DNA from 2 places in the Butyrivibrio sp. WCE2006 genome. Region 2 is predicted to be linked to the other one. Evidence: riboswitches for the same ligand, from Rfam matches in the RefSeq annotation. Region 2 holds a riboswitch; the other holds the start of a gene.

Region 1 (6,583 bases), on a different contig from region 2:
ATCCACCTTGGGTCCACCGGGATATCCAAGCCCTATCGCTCTTGCAACTTTATCAAAAGCTTCACCGGCAGCATCATCACGGGTCTGACCAATAATGTCATATTCACCATAATCTTTCACATACACAAGGTGTGAATGTCCTCCAGAAGCAACAAGACAAATGAACGGCGGCTCTAATGTCTTGTCCTCTATATAGTTAGCACAGATATGTCCTTCTATATGATGCACTCCAACAAGCGGTTTTCCTGTAACAAAGCTAAGGGCTTTAGCTTCTGAAACACCAACAAGCAGGGCTCCGACCAGGCCGGGGCCATATGTTACTGCTATGGCATCGATATCTTCAAGCCTGAGCTTTGCCTCATCCAATGCAGCACGCACACAACCATTTATTTTTTCTACATGCTTTCTGGAGGCTATCTCGGGTACTACCCCACCATAAATTGTATGTAAAGCTATCTGAGAAGATATAATATTTGACAACACCTCTCTGCCATTTCTGACCACGGCAGCCGCTGTTTCATCGCAGCTGCTTTCTATTGCCAGTATTGTTATATCATCAGCTTTGTTTTTTTCAATGTCGTTCTCGTTCTTAATCGACATAAATATTACGCCGTCCTCTTCGGTACGGCGCTCAATTTTTTCTACATTTTTATTATCCATAATTTACTGCTCTTCATCCGTTATTTCTGAAACTGTCCAACCCATTATCTTCCATAGCCCTTCTGAATCCTTTCGAAGAACAAACAAATAGTTATATGGAGTAGTGGATGTTCCATGTCGCAAATTGATTTTTGCGAGTACATTTGCTATTTCTTCACCGTTATCTCTCTTTTCCTGGAGATCCGATGTCAATACTTCATATTTGGTGATAGAATAGTCACCCTTCTTTTTTTCGTCAACTTCATTTTTGAGTCCATCCGGCCAATTGCTCTGATTCAGCAAAAATTCTGAATCAAATATACCCGCAAGAATTGCTGCCATTTTATCAAATTCTTCGTCAGTATATGTCTGTTTATACAGAACCTTCATGGTCCGGGCATAAAGATCCACAACAGTAGGAGGAGTTTTCGGATAGCTTTTTGCAAGGTCAATGGTTGTTATTTTTTGAACCTCTGTAAGCACCTGGTCCTCTGTTGTAGTATTTGTGTTCTTACCATTTCTGGTTATAACAACAAATATAGATATTCCTACAACTGCTGCAAGAAACATAAGCAACACGGTTTTAAAAATACTATTCTTCGTAGACTCGTCCATAATTCCTCCTCAAAAGAAATATGATCTGTTATTCGTCTTCAAATTTTAATGTGATATTTCTACCGTCCTTGGCTGCAATTGATTTAGAAAAAATATCCTTTACTTTAGGGAGATATTCCTTTGGATTAACAAGTGACGGACTGTAATGTGTAAGCCACATTTCTTTAACGTTTGCCTTCTTTGCAAGTTCAGCAGCTTCATACATTGTCATATGTTTGTTTTCTTTTGCTTTCTGCAGTTTTTCAGGTTCTCCGTACATTCCTTCACAGATAAATAAATCTGAATTTTCGGCATATTTAATTATACTGTCGGTGGGCCTTGTATCTGTGACATATGTCAGATGTATGCCCTTCCTTGCCTCTCCAAGAACCATATCCGGTGTGAAGATTCTGCCATCCTCAGTATGTATAATCTCGCCTTTTTGCAAAGGATTCCAGTATTTCTGTTCTATATTGTTTGCTTTGGCAGCTTCGACGTTAAATTTTCCAATCCTGTCCAGCTGCATGGAGTATCCATAACATGTAATGTTATGATTTACCTTGAATGCATTGATTTTAAATTCCGGCATATCAGGTATTATGATCTGGTCACTATCGCTATTGATCTCGTGATATTCAATAGGGAAAGGAAGTTCCGGCGCGATTGTCCTCAGCGCTTTAACTACACGTTCAAGCCCTTTGGGTCCTACGACCAGAAGTGGTTCTGTTCTTTCGGCATTGCCCATAGTAAGAAGCATTCCGGGTAATCCGGAAATATGATCTGCATGATAATGTGTAAAACAGATCATATCTATGGGTTTAGGACTCCATCCGCTTTTCTTTAAGGCTATCTGTGTCCCTTCTCCGCAATCAATTAAAAAGCTCTTTCCGTTATAACGGACCATCAGAGCTGTAAGGTATCTGTTTGGCAGTGGCATCATGCCGCCAGTTCCAAGTAGACATACATCAATCATTCGTTTTATTTCTCTTCCAATATATTATAGCATCGTCCTTCGGATCATCATAAAATCCAGGTCTGGTCCCCTCATTCACAAAACCAAGTTTTTCATACAGCCCTATTGCCGGTGCATTTCCTGCTCTGACTTCAAGAGTAAAGTTCTCGCATCCTATAGCTTTTCCTCTAAGCAGTAGTTTTTCAAGCATCATAGAGGCGATTCCTGCTCCCCTGCATTCCTGGGATACAGACACATTTGTAATTTCTCCGTCTCCCTGGATGTTTTGCACGCCGCATAATCCTACTACATTTCCCACCTTTTCTGCAACAAGATAAACCGTGTCATCCCGTGTACTTGCTTCAAGTATTTGTTTTTCAGTCCATGCTTCTTTACCGAGGTTGGCTTTTTCCAGTTCTGCAGCGTACGTTATATCCTCTGCCCTAAGGTCTCTTATGTAAATGGATTCACTTTTACTCTTTTTTTCCAGCTTAGTTGAATCTTCAGAGGATGATTTCATTGCAGATTTTTTCTCTGCAGCTTCACGCTCAGCCTGGGAGGCTCTCAAATATTCAGGAGAAAAGCTGTCAGCATCTACTGTTTTGCCTTCACGAAGGTATATTTCCGCCAGAGAAGCCAACGCTGAAGCTCTCTGTCTGTTCATATGAGCAGGCGCAAGGATATAGTTGACTGTCAACAGTTTTTCAATCTTATCCCTATAAACCGGTACTCCATCACCAAGAAGCACAACCGTTTTGCCAAGCATGTTAAGTTCACCTGCTATGTTCTCAACAGACATTGCACTCTGAGGTTTTATTGTTTTCATAGAAAAATAGATTTCACTATGCTTTTCGTTTTCCTTTTCAGGGACAAAAGTATATATGCCTGTGTAAACCTGGATTCTTCTGGCATCCATCATTGGACATATAACGAGTTCATTACCATAAAACTGATATGCCATTGCATCAAGGGTTGGCACGGCAATCAGTGGTTTATCCATGGCGAGGCATAGTCCTTTAGCTGTTGCGCAACCTATTCTAAGTCCTGTAAATGATCCGGGTCCCGCTGCAATCGCAATAGCATCAATTGTATTTAAATCAAGTGCTATACGTTTTTTAATTTCGTCCATCATAGGAAGTAAAAGCTCTGAATGCGTAATCTTATGCTGTATGGAAAACTCCGATAACAGTTTGTCATCCTCCATAACAGCCACACTGCAAACAAGGCCCGATGTATCTAATGCAAGTATTCTCATTTTCTATCTCTCAATCGTTCTTAATGTTATTCGGCGATAATCTGTTCCTTTCTTCAGATCTTTTTCAATTATTATCTCCATATATTTTTCAGGAAGGATTTCCTCTATCAGATTTGCCCATTCAATGAAGCATATTCCTTTTCCGTAGAAATAGTCCTCATATCCTATCTCATCCATTTCACTCACATCGCCTATTCTGTAAACATCGAAATGATAAAATGGTATCCTCCCCTCATCATAAACCTGAAGTATCGTAAAGGTAGGACTGTTTACAGGTCCTTCAATTCCAAGACCTGCTGCCACTCCCTGAGTTAATACGGTTTTACCCACACCAAGATCCCCGATCAGTGTATATACCGATCCGGGCGCAGCAGTCTCTCCAATTCTTTTTCCAAATGCGAAGGTTTCCTCCGCTGAGTATGTTTCTAATATAGTATTCATATAATCAGAATATTCCAGCCATCCAAAAAATGCAAGTCGGGAGCCAAAAAGGTATTGACGTGTTCACTTTCTGCTATATAATGATGACATAAAAATATAATCTTCGGGGCAGGGTGTAATTCCCTACCGGCGGTAACTGAGAAGCTTTTTATTTTGTATGTCAGCTTAATCATTCATTAATGACATCGAAACAGAAATGTTTTGCTGATAATCTGCTTGCATCAGAAGTCCGCGAACCGTTTTTACGGCCGATTTGGTGAGATTCCAAAACCGACAGTATAGTCTGGATGATAGAAGATGTCGTTTTATTTTGTCCCGAATCAACATCTATGTTGATTCTTTTTTATTAATAGAGCGTACGTAATCTAATCATAATCCTCCCCGACATTAATCTGGAGGAAAAAACCATGAAAAACAATTTATTAGCTTCAATCGCAGAAAACACTCTTCTTGTAGCGATTTTTCTCATGCTTATCGTTGCCATGTTTATAGCAGCAAGAATTGCAGAGAACTATGTATCTAAAAAAACCGGTGACTCTTCAGGCACAATGAGTACCAGAAAACTTGTCATCATCGGCATCTTTTCAGCAATTTCAGCAGTGCTCATGCTCTTTGAAATTCCGATGCCTTTTGCACCAAGCTTCTACAAGCTGGATATCTCAGATCTTCCGGCAGTGATCGCAGGTTTTGCTTTTGGCCCCATGACCGGTGTTATGATTGAATTTATAAAAATCCTTCTCAATCTTGTACTTAACGGAACACAGACAGCATTTATCGGTGAGTTGGCAAATTTTGTTGTTGGATGCAGCTATGTACTTCCCGCTTCAATCATTTATATTTTCAAAAAGAACCGCCAGACAGCATTTATTTCATGCCTGGTAGCAACTATGATCATCACAATAGTAGGAAGCTCTCTCAACGCATTCTATCTTCTTCCTGCTTTTGCCAAGCTTTATGGAATGCCACTTGATGCACTTATTGGAATGGGAACAGCCATTAATCCGGCTATAAACAATCTGTTTACATTTGTGCTTTTCGCTGTTGCTCCCATTAACCTTATTAAAGGTGGCGTACTTAGTGCAATTACAGCTCTGGTTTATAAAAAGCTCAGTCCAGTGCTCAAGAATTCAGAACTGGCATCTCACAGAAAAATTCAGACAGGAACAGAAGCTTAAACCTGCAATTTATATATTATTTATTGTTTTTTAATAGCATGAAAATGGCGTCTTTATTGACTTTTATACTAGCGAACCCTAAGATTAATTTGTATTTACGTTCACTAAAAAACAGTCAATGAGGCGCCTTCTTTATGAAAAGGTTGATTACAAAAAAACTTGTTCCGGGCATGGTTTTATCTGATAACATATATGCCCATGATAATAATCAATTGATCTTACCAAAAGAATATGTTCTGGATAATCAAGCCATCACAAAGTTGACCTTTTATTCTATACAAAGTGTGCTTGTTGAAGATTCTTCAGAAGATTTGATTGATTCTTTTGATAATAGCAAATCCTATGCAGCCAGTCTCAGACAGACTGCTGAATTCATTGAGTTCAAAAAGGACTTTGAGGATTGCGCATCCAAATTCAAATCCGGTATAGAAGACTTAATAAACGATAAAGAGAAGTTTGATATTGATTCCATCATTTCTCCAATTTATGCATTACTGCACAAAGGGAGCAGCTCCTCAAATCTTTTCGACATGATTCATAATCTCCGCTGTTACGATGATGCAACTTATGTACATTGTATAAGCGTAGCCATGATATGTAACATTTTAGGTCAATGGCTTAAAATGAGCGAAGAGGACATTTTGATCCTGACAGAGGCAGGTCTTCTTCATGATATAGGAAAACTTCTAATTCCAAATGAAATAATAACCAAACCATCAGTTTTATCTTCTGATGAGTACTCTGTGGTTCAGACCCACCCCTCTCAGGGGTATATGATCCTTACCGATCTGAATCTGAGTGACCATGTGAAAAATTCCGCGCTTATGCATCATGAACGGTGCGATGGCACAGGATATCCTGCTCATCTTCGCGGGCCTCAGATAGATTATTTCGCAAAATGTGTGGCCATCGCAGATGTTTACGATGCCATGACCTCTGCCCGTGTATACAGGGATTCACTTTGTCCCTTTATAGCAATTGAAATGTTTGAAAATGAAGGGCTTCAGAAGTATGACACAAATGCTATAATGACATTTCTTCAGAATATCGTTAATACATACTTATTAAACCGCGTGAAATTAAGCGATGGCCGTGAAGGAGAAATCATATTTATAAATCGCGCTCATCTCAGCAGGCCTACAATAAAAATCAATGATGAATATCTTGATCTTACGCAGCATCCTGATCTATACATAGAAAAAATACTGTAACTGTAGCTTATAGGCATATTCCTTTTATTATGGATCTTCCCTAAAACCTATTTATAAGTTAGCATGAAAAAGACTTACTAGTGCTGCTGTCATTAAATACCTCGACTTTTTACGAAGTATAAATTGTTCTTCTGCAAGGCGGAGGAATGAGTCGTACCGGGCGGTACGGCGATTGACGACAACGCAGCAGAAGACAATTTAGACAAGTAATAAAGTCGATTTATTTGATGACAGTAGCACTAGTGCTCTGCTCAAACAAACTCCACCAAGTCCGAAAATATTATACTTATCGGAGTTACATAGTTCTCTCGAAGCT
Region 2 (6,583 bases):
CATATTTCTTGCTGTCAGCCATCTTTTTAGCAATAAGCGGAATCTCAAAAGCCCCGGGAACCCATGCCACCTCAATATCCTCTTCCTTTACATTTTCACGCTTAAGGCCATCAATTGCACCTCCAAGGAGCTTGGATGTGATAAACTCGTTGAACCTTGCCACAACAATGCCGACCTTAACGCCTTCTGATACCAGTTTTCCTTCATAGATTTTCATACAATTACACCTCCAGTAAGTGACCCATGCGGATCTTCTTTGTTTTTAGATAAAAAATGTCATAGCTGTTGGCTTTTATCTCAATCGGAACTCTTTTTGTAATCTCAATTCCATAATCCTCCAGCTGATAAACCTTGTCAGGATTATTCGTAAGCAGCTCCAGAGAATGAATTCCCATATCTCTCAAAATCTGAGCGCCTGTATAATATTCTCTAAGGTCTCCGGGGAAACCAAGGGCTATATTGGCATCAAGGGTATCCATTCCGCCATCCTGAAGCTTATAGGCTTTGAGCTTATTAACAAGGCCGATTCCTCTGCCCTCCTGTCTCATATACAAAAGCACTCCTCTGCCATTTTGGGCAATTGCCTTCATAGCAGCATCAAACTGCTGTCCGCAGTCACATCTAAGGGAGCCAAATACATCTCCTGTAAGGCACTCTGAGTGCACTCTGCAGAGGACATCTTTGCCGTCACTTATATCTCCGAGTACCAGTGCTACGTGATGCTCGCCGTTTAGCTTGTTGATATAGCAGTGCGCCGTGAATTCTCCATATTTTGTTGGCATTTTTGCAATCGCAACACACTCAACAAGTTTGTCGTATACCTTTCTATATTCCACCAGCTGAGGAATAGTAATAAAAGTGATTCCCATGCGCTCAGCAAGCTTTCTAAGGTCATCTCCTCTCATCATTGTGCCGTCATCTGCCATGATTTCACAGCAAAGACCACATTCCTTAAGTCCTGCAAGTTTCATGAGATCTACTGTCGCCTCAGTATGGCCGGGGCGCTCTATAACTCCGCCCTTTTTAGCAACAAGAGGAAACATGTGTCCGGGTCTTCTGAAATGCATAGGATTTACATCATCCTGCACGCAGCTTCTGGCTGTAAGTCCCCTCTCCGCAGCTGATATTCCGGTGGTTGTTCCTACATAATCAATTGAAGTCATGAAGGCTGTCTCATGATTATCAGTGTTATGACTTACCATAGGCGAAAGTGCGAGCTTTACTGATATTTCCTCACTCATTGGCATGCATATAAGCCCCTTTCCCACAGTTGCCATTAGATTAACGTTTTCTGTAGTCGCATATTCTGCTGCACAGATGAAATCTCCCTCATTTTCTCTGCCTTCGTCATCCATCACCAGGATAACATTTCCATTTTGTAAATCTTTTATCGCTTTTTCGATTAGTTCTTTTTCCATATATTCCCTTCCTTAAAGCAAGTAATCAATATCCGTTTGCCATCAGAAATTCTTTGGTCAGACCGCTTTTTTGCGCACCTTCAACAAATTTCTTTACATATTTACCGACTACATCATTTTCAAGATTAACAGTGTCTCCATTTTTTCTATGCCCTAACACCGTTTCCTTTAAGGTATGAGGTATTATTGACACTTTGAAGCTGTTACTTGTCACATCTGCAACGGTAAGGCTTATTCCATCAATAGCAACAGAGCCTTTTTCAACTATTCCGTCAAGAATCTTTTTGTCTGTACTTATTTCAAACCAGACAGCATTTCCATCCTGCCTTATACTCTTTATTTTTCCTGTTCCATCTATATGTCCGCTGACGATATGGCCTCCGAACCTTCCATTTGCAGGCATCGCCCTCTCAAGGTTGACAAAGCTCCCACTAACCAGCGCTCCAAGCCCTGATCTGGAGAAGGTTTCATTCATAACATCCGCTACAAAATAGCCGTTGCCATGATCAACTACCGTCAGACAAACTCCATTGACAGCAATACTGTCTCCCAAATGAATGTCATCAAGTATTTTGTTGCAACCGATAAAAATCTGCTGTTCCTTACTTCCTCTGGTTATTCTCTGAACTTTTCCAAGCTCTTCCACAATACCTGTAAACACTAGTAAATCACCTCGTTTTCTATAACAAGATCATTTCCGCACCAGCTGCTATTAACAGGATTCAGCTTTATGGCATTTCCTATGTCGCTAATGCCTACACCTTCAACAGGAGATTTGCTTCTTCCTCCAAATATCTTTGGCGCCATGTGGATGTGAACCTCATCGACTATCCTGCTCTCAAGTGCGCTGAAGTTCACGGTTCCACCGCCTTCAAGTAAGACACTGTCGATGCCGATTTTTCCAATTTCCTTCATAAGGTAATTCAGATCTATTCCATTCTTTCCCTGAGGAACCCTTAAAACTCTGCATCCACGCTTCTCATACTCTGCGATTTTGACATCATCCTCTGATGAAGTCGCAATGATTGTCTCCCCCTCATTTGCAGTTTTTACAACAACAGAATCAAACGGTGTTCTGAGATTTGAATCACAGATGATCCTTACAGGATCTTTTGAAGGCTCGTCAAGTCTGCAGTTAAGGCTTGGATCATCAGCTATAACCGTAGATACACCAACCATTATTCCTGAGAGATTTTTCCTTAGCCTGTGTACATTTTCTCTTGCTTCATCCCCGGTTATCCATTTGGACTCTCCTGAGGTAGTGGCAATCTTGCCATCCGCAGTCATGGCATACTTCATAACCACGTACGGAAGCTTTGTAGTCATATATTTGTTGAAAACGCGGTTAAGTCTTCTGCATTCTTTTTCAAGAACTCCCACTTCTACTCTGATTCCGTTATCAGCAAGGATTTTAGCGCCTTTCCCTGCTACAAGTGGGTTCACATCAAGCGTTCCTATAACTACTCTGGATATCCCGCTTTCAATAATTGCCTCTGTACAAGGCGGTGTTTTTCCATAGTGACAGCAGGGCTCCAAAGTAACGTATATTGTGGCGCCTTTTGGCGATTCCTTGCAGTTTTTAAGGGCATTTCTCTCAGCGTGTAGACCGCCGTACTGTTCATGGTAGCCTTCACCTATGATTTTCCCGTTTTTCACAATTACAGCTCCTACCATTGGATTAGGATTAACAAATCCTGCGCCCTTTTTTGCAAGTGTAAGAGCTCGTTCCATGAAGCTTTTGTCTTCCATTTCTCCTCCTTTTCCTTACTTCATGCTCCACCAGCAAATGGACTTGCATGACTCGCACTAAGTTGCAAATAGCTCAGTGCAGAACAAAGAGTCGTTCGCAATTCTTTGCGCGCTGGTGCGCGCAAGCTTTAGCTTGCAAAATTCATCTGCGCACCAGTCGCATCCATAGCGGAGCGCTTTTTATTCAATAGGAAATCCGAAGGAATTTCTATTGAATAAAATAAGCCCCGGAAATAACTCCGGGGCAAACATGTTATATAAAACAAAAAACTCTGAGATATACAATCTCAGAGCAAATGTTCCTGGATTCCCGTTTTTATTCAGAAAAATTGGAATCAATACAAATATAACACTAATCTTCTTCCATCCAGACTATACTGTCGGCTTCGGAATCACACCGAATCTTGCCTTACGGCTCGTGGGCTATACCACCGGTAGGGACTTGCACCCTGCCCTGAAGATGCTATTCAATTGTGTACATGATACATCACAGCACCGCGTCAGTCAACTAAATTTTTTATTCACGCCATGACACGAGCCAGAGGGGATTTGACAAAAAAGATGTTGACACGGGTGTGTTATAGTTGTATATATAACACATGAACAGTTATATGTAACAATGTTTTGCTATCAGGAGGAAAAATGAAAATATTGCAATCGTCGGGAGTCCCGATTTATCAACAGATTGCTGATAGCTTCAGGACCGACATACTTGAAGGTAAGCTGCAACAGGGAGAGTATCTGCCTTCCATACGCGGACTTGCCAAGGACCTTAAGATTAGTGTTATCACTACTCTTAAGGCATACGAGCAGTTGGAACAGGAGGGGCTTGTTACAGCGGTTCAGGGCAAGGGATATTATGTTAATGCCCAGGACACACAAATGCTCATGGAGCAGCACCGGCGCAAGGTTGAGGATGCTTTATTAAGCGCAATCTACTCAGCCAAGCTCGCAGGTATGACTCAGGAAGAGCTTGTTGACACATTACAGACGCTATTGAGACTGGATGTTATGTGAAATCAATCATGCAAACATTATACTGACCTAAGGAATCAACGCAAACGATACTCCTTAGGACATTTGGAGGGATGAATTATGGAATGCAACTATGTTTTAGAGGGACAAAACATCATTAAGAAGTATAAGAATTTCACTTTGGATATTGAGAATCTGCAGATTCCCAAGGGCTTTGCCACAGCGCTCATAGGCGAGAACGGAGCCGGCAAAACTACCCTTCTTGATATCCTTGCCGGAATAAAGCTTGATTACAAAGGTAATTTAAAGTTTTTCGGACAGTACAATGATAAAGACAGAGAGAAGGATTCTGCTGTAAAAAGCAGAATCGGTTATACAGGAACAAATAATTATTTCTTCCCGCATTGGACTTTAAATCAGGTAGAAGATCTCCAGGAACTGCTGTTTGACAATTTTCACATTGACAGATACAGACAATTATGCAGAGAACTTGCACTCTACACCGGTGCTTCTTTTGAAAAGAACAGGAAGGTCAGCAGCCTCTCTGATGGTAACAGAGTTAAGCTGATGCTTGCCGGAGTCCTTGCAAGAGACACCGATCTTCTTCTTTTGGATGAGCCTGCATCTCCTCTTGATCCTCTTATGAGAGACAAGCTCTGCAACATGCTCAGAGACTATCTTAACGAGAACGAGGGTGAAAAGAGTGTACTGTTCTCCACCCATAACATCACTGATATGGAGAGCATCACCGACTACGTAATAATAGTTGAACAGGGAAAAATCGTAGAGCAGGGATTTGTTGAGGATCTTAAAGAAAAATATATCGTTGTAAAGGGTGAGAAAAAAGACGAAAGCTACGCTTCCAGGATCATCCAGAACATTTCCTCAAGCTCCTTTGGATTTGAAGGAATCTGCCTGTCAGATGATCTCGATAAGCTTTCAGGCATAGATATCGCTGTTGAGAGGCCGACGCTTTCTCAGATTTCAGTACATGTCATGAAAAAATACTCTATCCTTGGGAAAAACGATGTTGATAAGAGGGCCGCATCATGATCCAGACAATAAAAACTTACAATCTATTTCATAGCATATGGGATAAGCTTATTTTTGGATTTGCTGTTCCTGTGGTGATTATACTGTTTCACGCTCTGGTCTCTTTAGAATTAGCGGAGATGACAATTACCTTTACGGTTGTACATACAATGTATTCAGAGGTCATGAGGGATTATTTTATCTTTAACGGTATTTATTCCAGGGACTCACATCATTTAATCCTAAGAAGCTCCTACAATGGAAAAAAGCTCTTTTTAAGAGGTATCATGAGTGAGCATATGCGAAGCCTTATCCACTTATTCGCAGTTGTTATGATATGCACCGTTATAACATCAATTCTAAATAAGCCTGATTTGTATTACATTCCGGTGAACGTGATCATAACACTTACTGCATATGCTCTTTATACTATATCAATAAATATAGTTCGATATTTTGATAATTTTACACTATATCCATTTATTGCAACTCCTTTCATCATCTTAGCTATACTATGCGCCATCGCTTTGACATTCACCGGTATAAAGCTGGGAACTCCTCTGCTGATACTCTTTATTGTATTAGCAGTTGTTCTAAGCATACTGGTTACAGCGTTAAGCTATCTTCATGCTAAGCGCTGCTATGAGAATAGCTTTTATGATAAAGGCAACTGACTTTTTGGTAAGATGAGGTTAAAGAATATGAATACATTTATTAAATGCTTAAAGCTTATAAAATACGGAACTCAGGTAAAAACACAGCTTATATTCATGGCTATTTTTGCAGCGATAGGAATCTTTTTTGAGTTCTTTTCAGACTCGAATACTATGCTGGGAGGATTTTACATTTTCCTGCTCCCTGTAATATTGGGCCAGCTTTTAACAACACTATCAATTTCAGGTCTGGTTCAGTCTTCACCGCTTAAGAAAAAGCTTCAGACCGTCTTCCCTTATATGGTTTCAACTCCCTTTATGGCTCTATCATTGCTTATAATAATTGCGCATCGTGCATTTATGCTGCATACAGGAGTTGAAGGGATGACAGACGCTGAAAATTATACAATGCAGTCAGCATATGTAATGCAATTAGGAATTATGATATTCTTAGCCCTTATATATTTTGCATTTGCTTACAAATTCTTTCTTGTAGCCATGATAATATTTGTTTTATTCACTGTTCCCTCCATAAGTATTTTGTCGAATCCTTTTTTTGGAGCCTATTATTTTATCGGTCAGAATTTTACGGTATCTGTTATTGTAGCTATTTCATTATTTATCATAGGAAATATCCTTTCCTTTATTTTCACAGGCCTATGCTACAAGTACGATATATCTAAATACATGGCAAGAAGAATGTTAGGAAAAATGGCATGATACTGAATACTTTTAGTGAAAACAATCTTGAAAAGC

Evidence for each region. A riboswitch is a leader RNA that binds a small molecule or an ion and turns the genes downstream of it on or off. The one in region 2 is predicted to bind FMN.
Region 1: linked by a shared signal. The riboswitch ahead of T501_RS06365 (ECF transporter S component) and the one ahead of ribD (bifunctional diaminohydroxyphosphoribosylaminopyrimidine deaminase/5-amino-6-(5-phosphoribosylamino)uracil reductase RibD) in region 2 are both predicted to bind FMN.

What each region holds. Positions count from the first base shown of each region.
Region 1 covers NZ_JNKH01000006.1:162,298-168,880, reverse strand. The annotation lists gene tsaD (tRNA (adenosine(37)-N6)-threonylcarbamoyltransferase complex transferase subunit TsaD) at 1-600, opposite strand, end outside; gene T501_RS06385 (DUF6715 family protein) at 664-1,254, opposite strand; gene T501_RS06380 (ribonuclease Z) at 1,283-2,206, opposite strand; gene tsaB (tRNA (adenosine(37)-N6)-threonylcarbamoyltransferase complex dimerization subunit type 1 TsaB) at 2,199-3,440, opposite strand; gene tsaE (tRNA (adenosine(37)-N6)-threonylcarbamoyltransferase complex ATPase subunit type 1 TsaE) at 3,444-3,881, opposite strand; FMN riboswitch at 3,977-4,184, shown strand; gene T501_RS06365 (ECF transporter S component) at 4,289-5,056, shown strand; gene T501_RS06360 (HD-GYP domain-containing protein) at 5,191-6,267, shown strand.
Region 2 covers NZ_JNKH01000011.1:10,056-16,638, forward strand. The annotation lists gene ribH (6,7-dimethyl-8-ribityllumazine synthase) at 1-217, opposite strand, end outside; gene T501_RS09200 (bifunctional 3,4-dihydroxy-2-butanone-4-phosphate synthase/GTP cyclohydrolase II) at 222-1,418, opposite strand; gene ribE (riboflavin synthase) at 1,444-2,079, opposite strand; gene ribD (bifunctional diaminohydroxyphosphoribosylaminopyrimidine deaminase/5-amino-6-(5-phosphoribosylamino)uracil reductase RibD) at 2,079-3,167, opposite strand; FMN riboswitch at 3,519-3,633, opposite strand; gene T501_RS09220 (GntR family transcriptional regulator) at 3,810-4,184, shown strand; gene T501_RS09225 (ATP-binding cassette domain-containing protein) at 4,263-5,195, shown strand; gene T501_RS09230 (hypothetical protein) at 5,192-5,848, shown strand; gene T501_RS09235 (hypothetical protein) at 5,876-6,547, shown strand; gene T501_RS09240 (acyltransferase domain-containing protein) at 6,544-6,583, shown strand, end outside.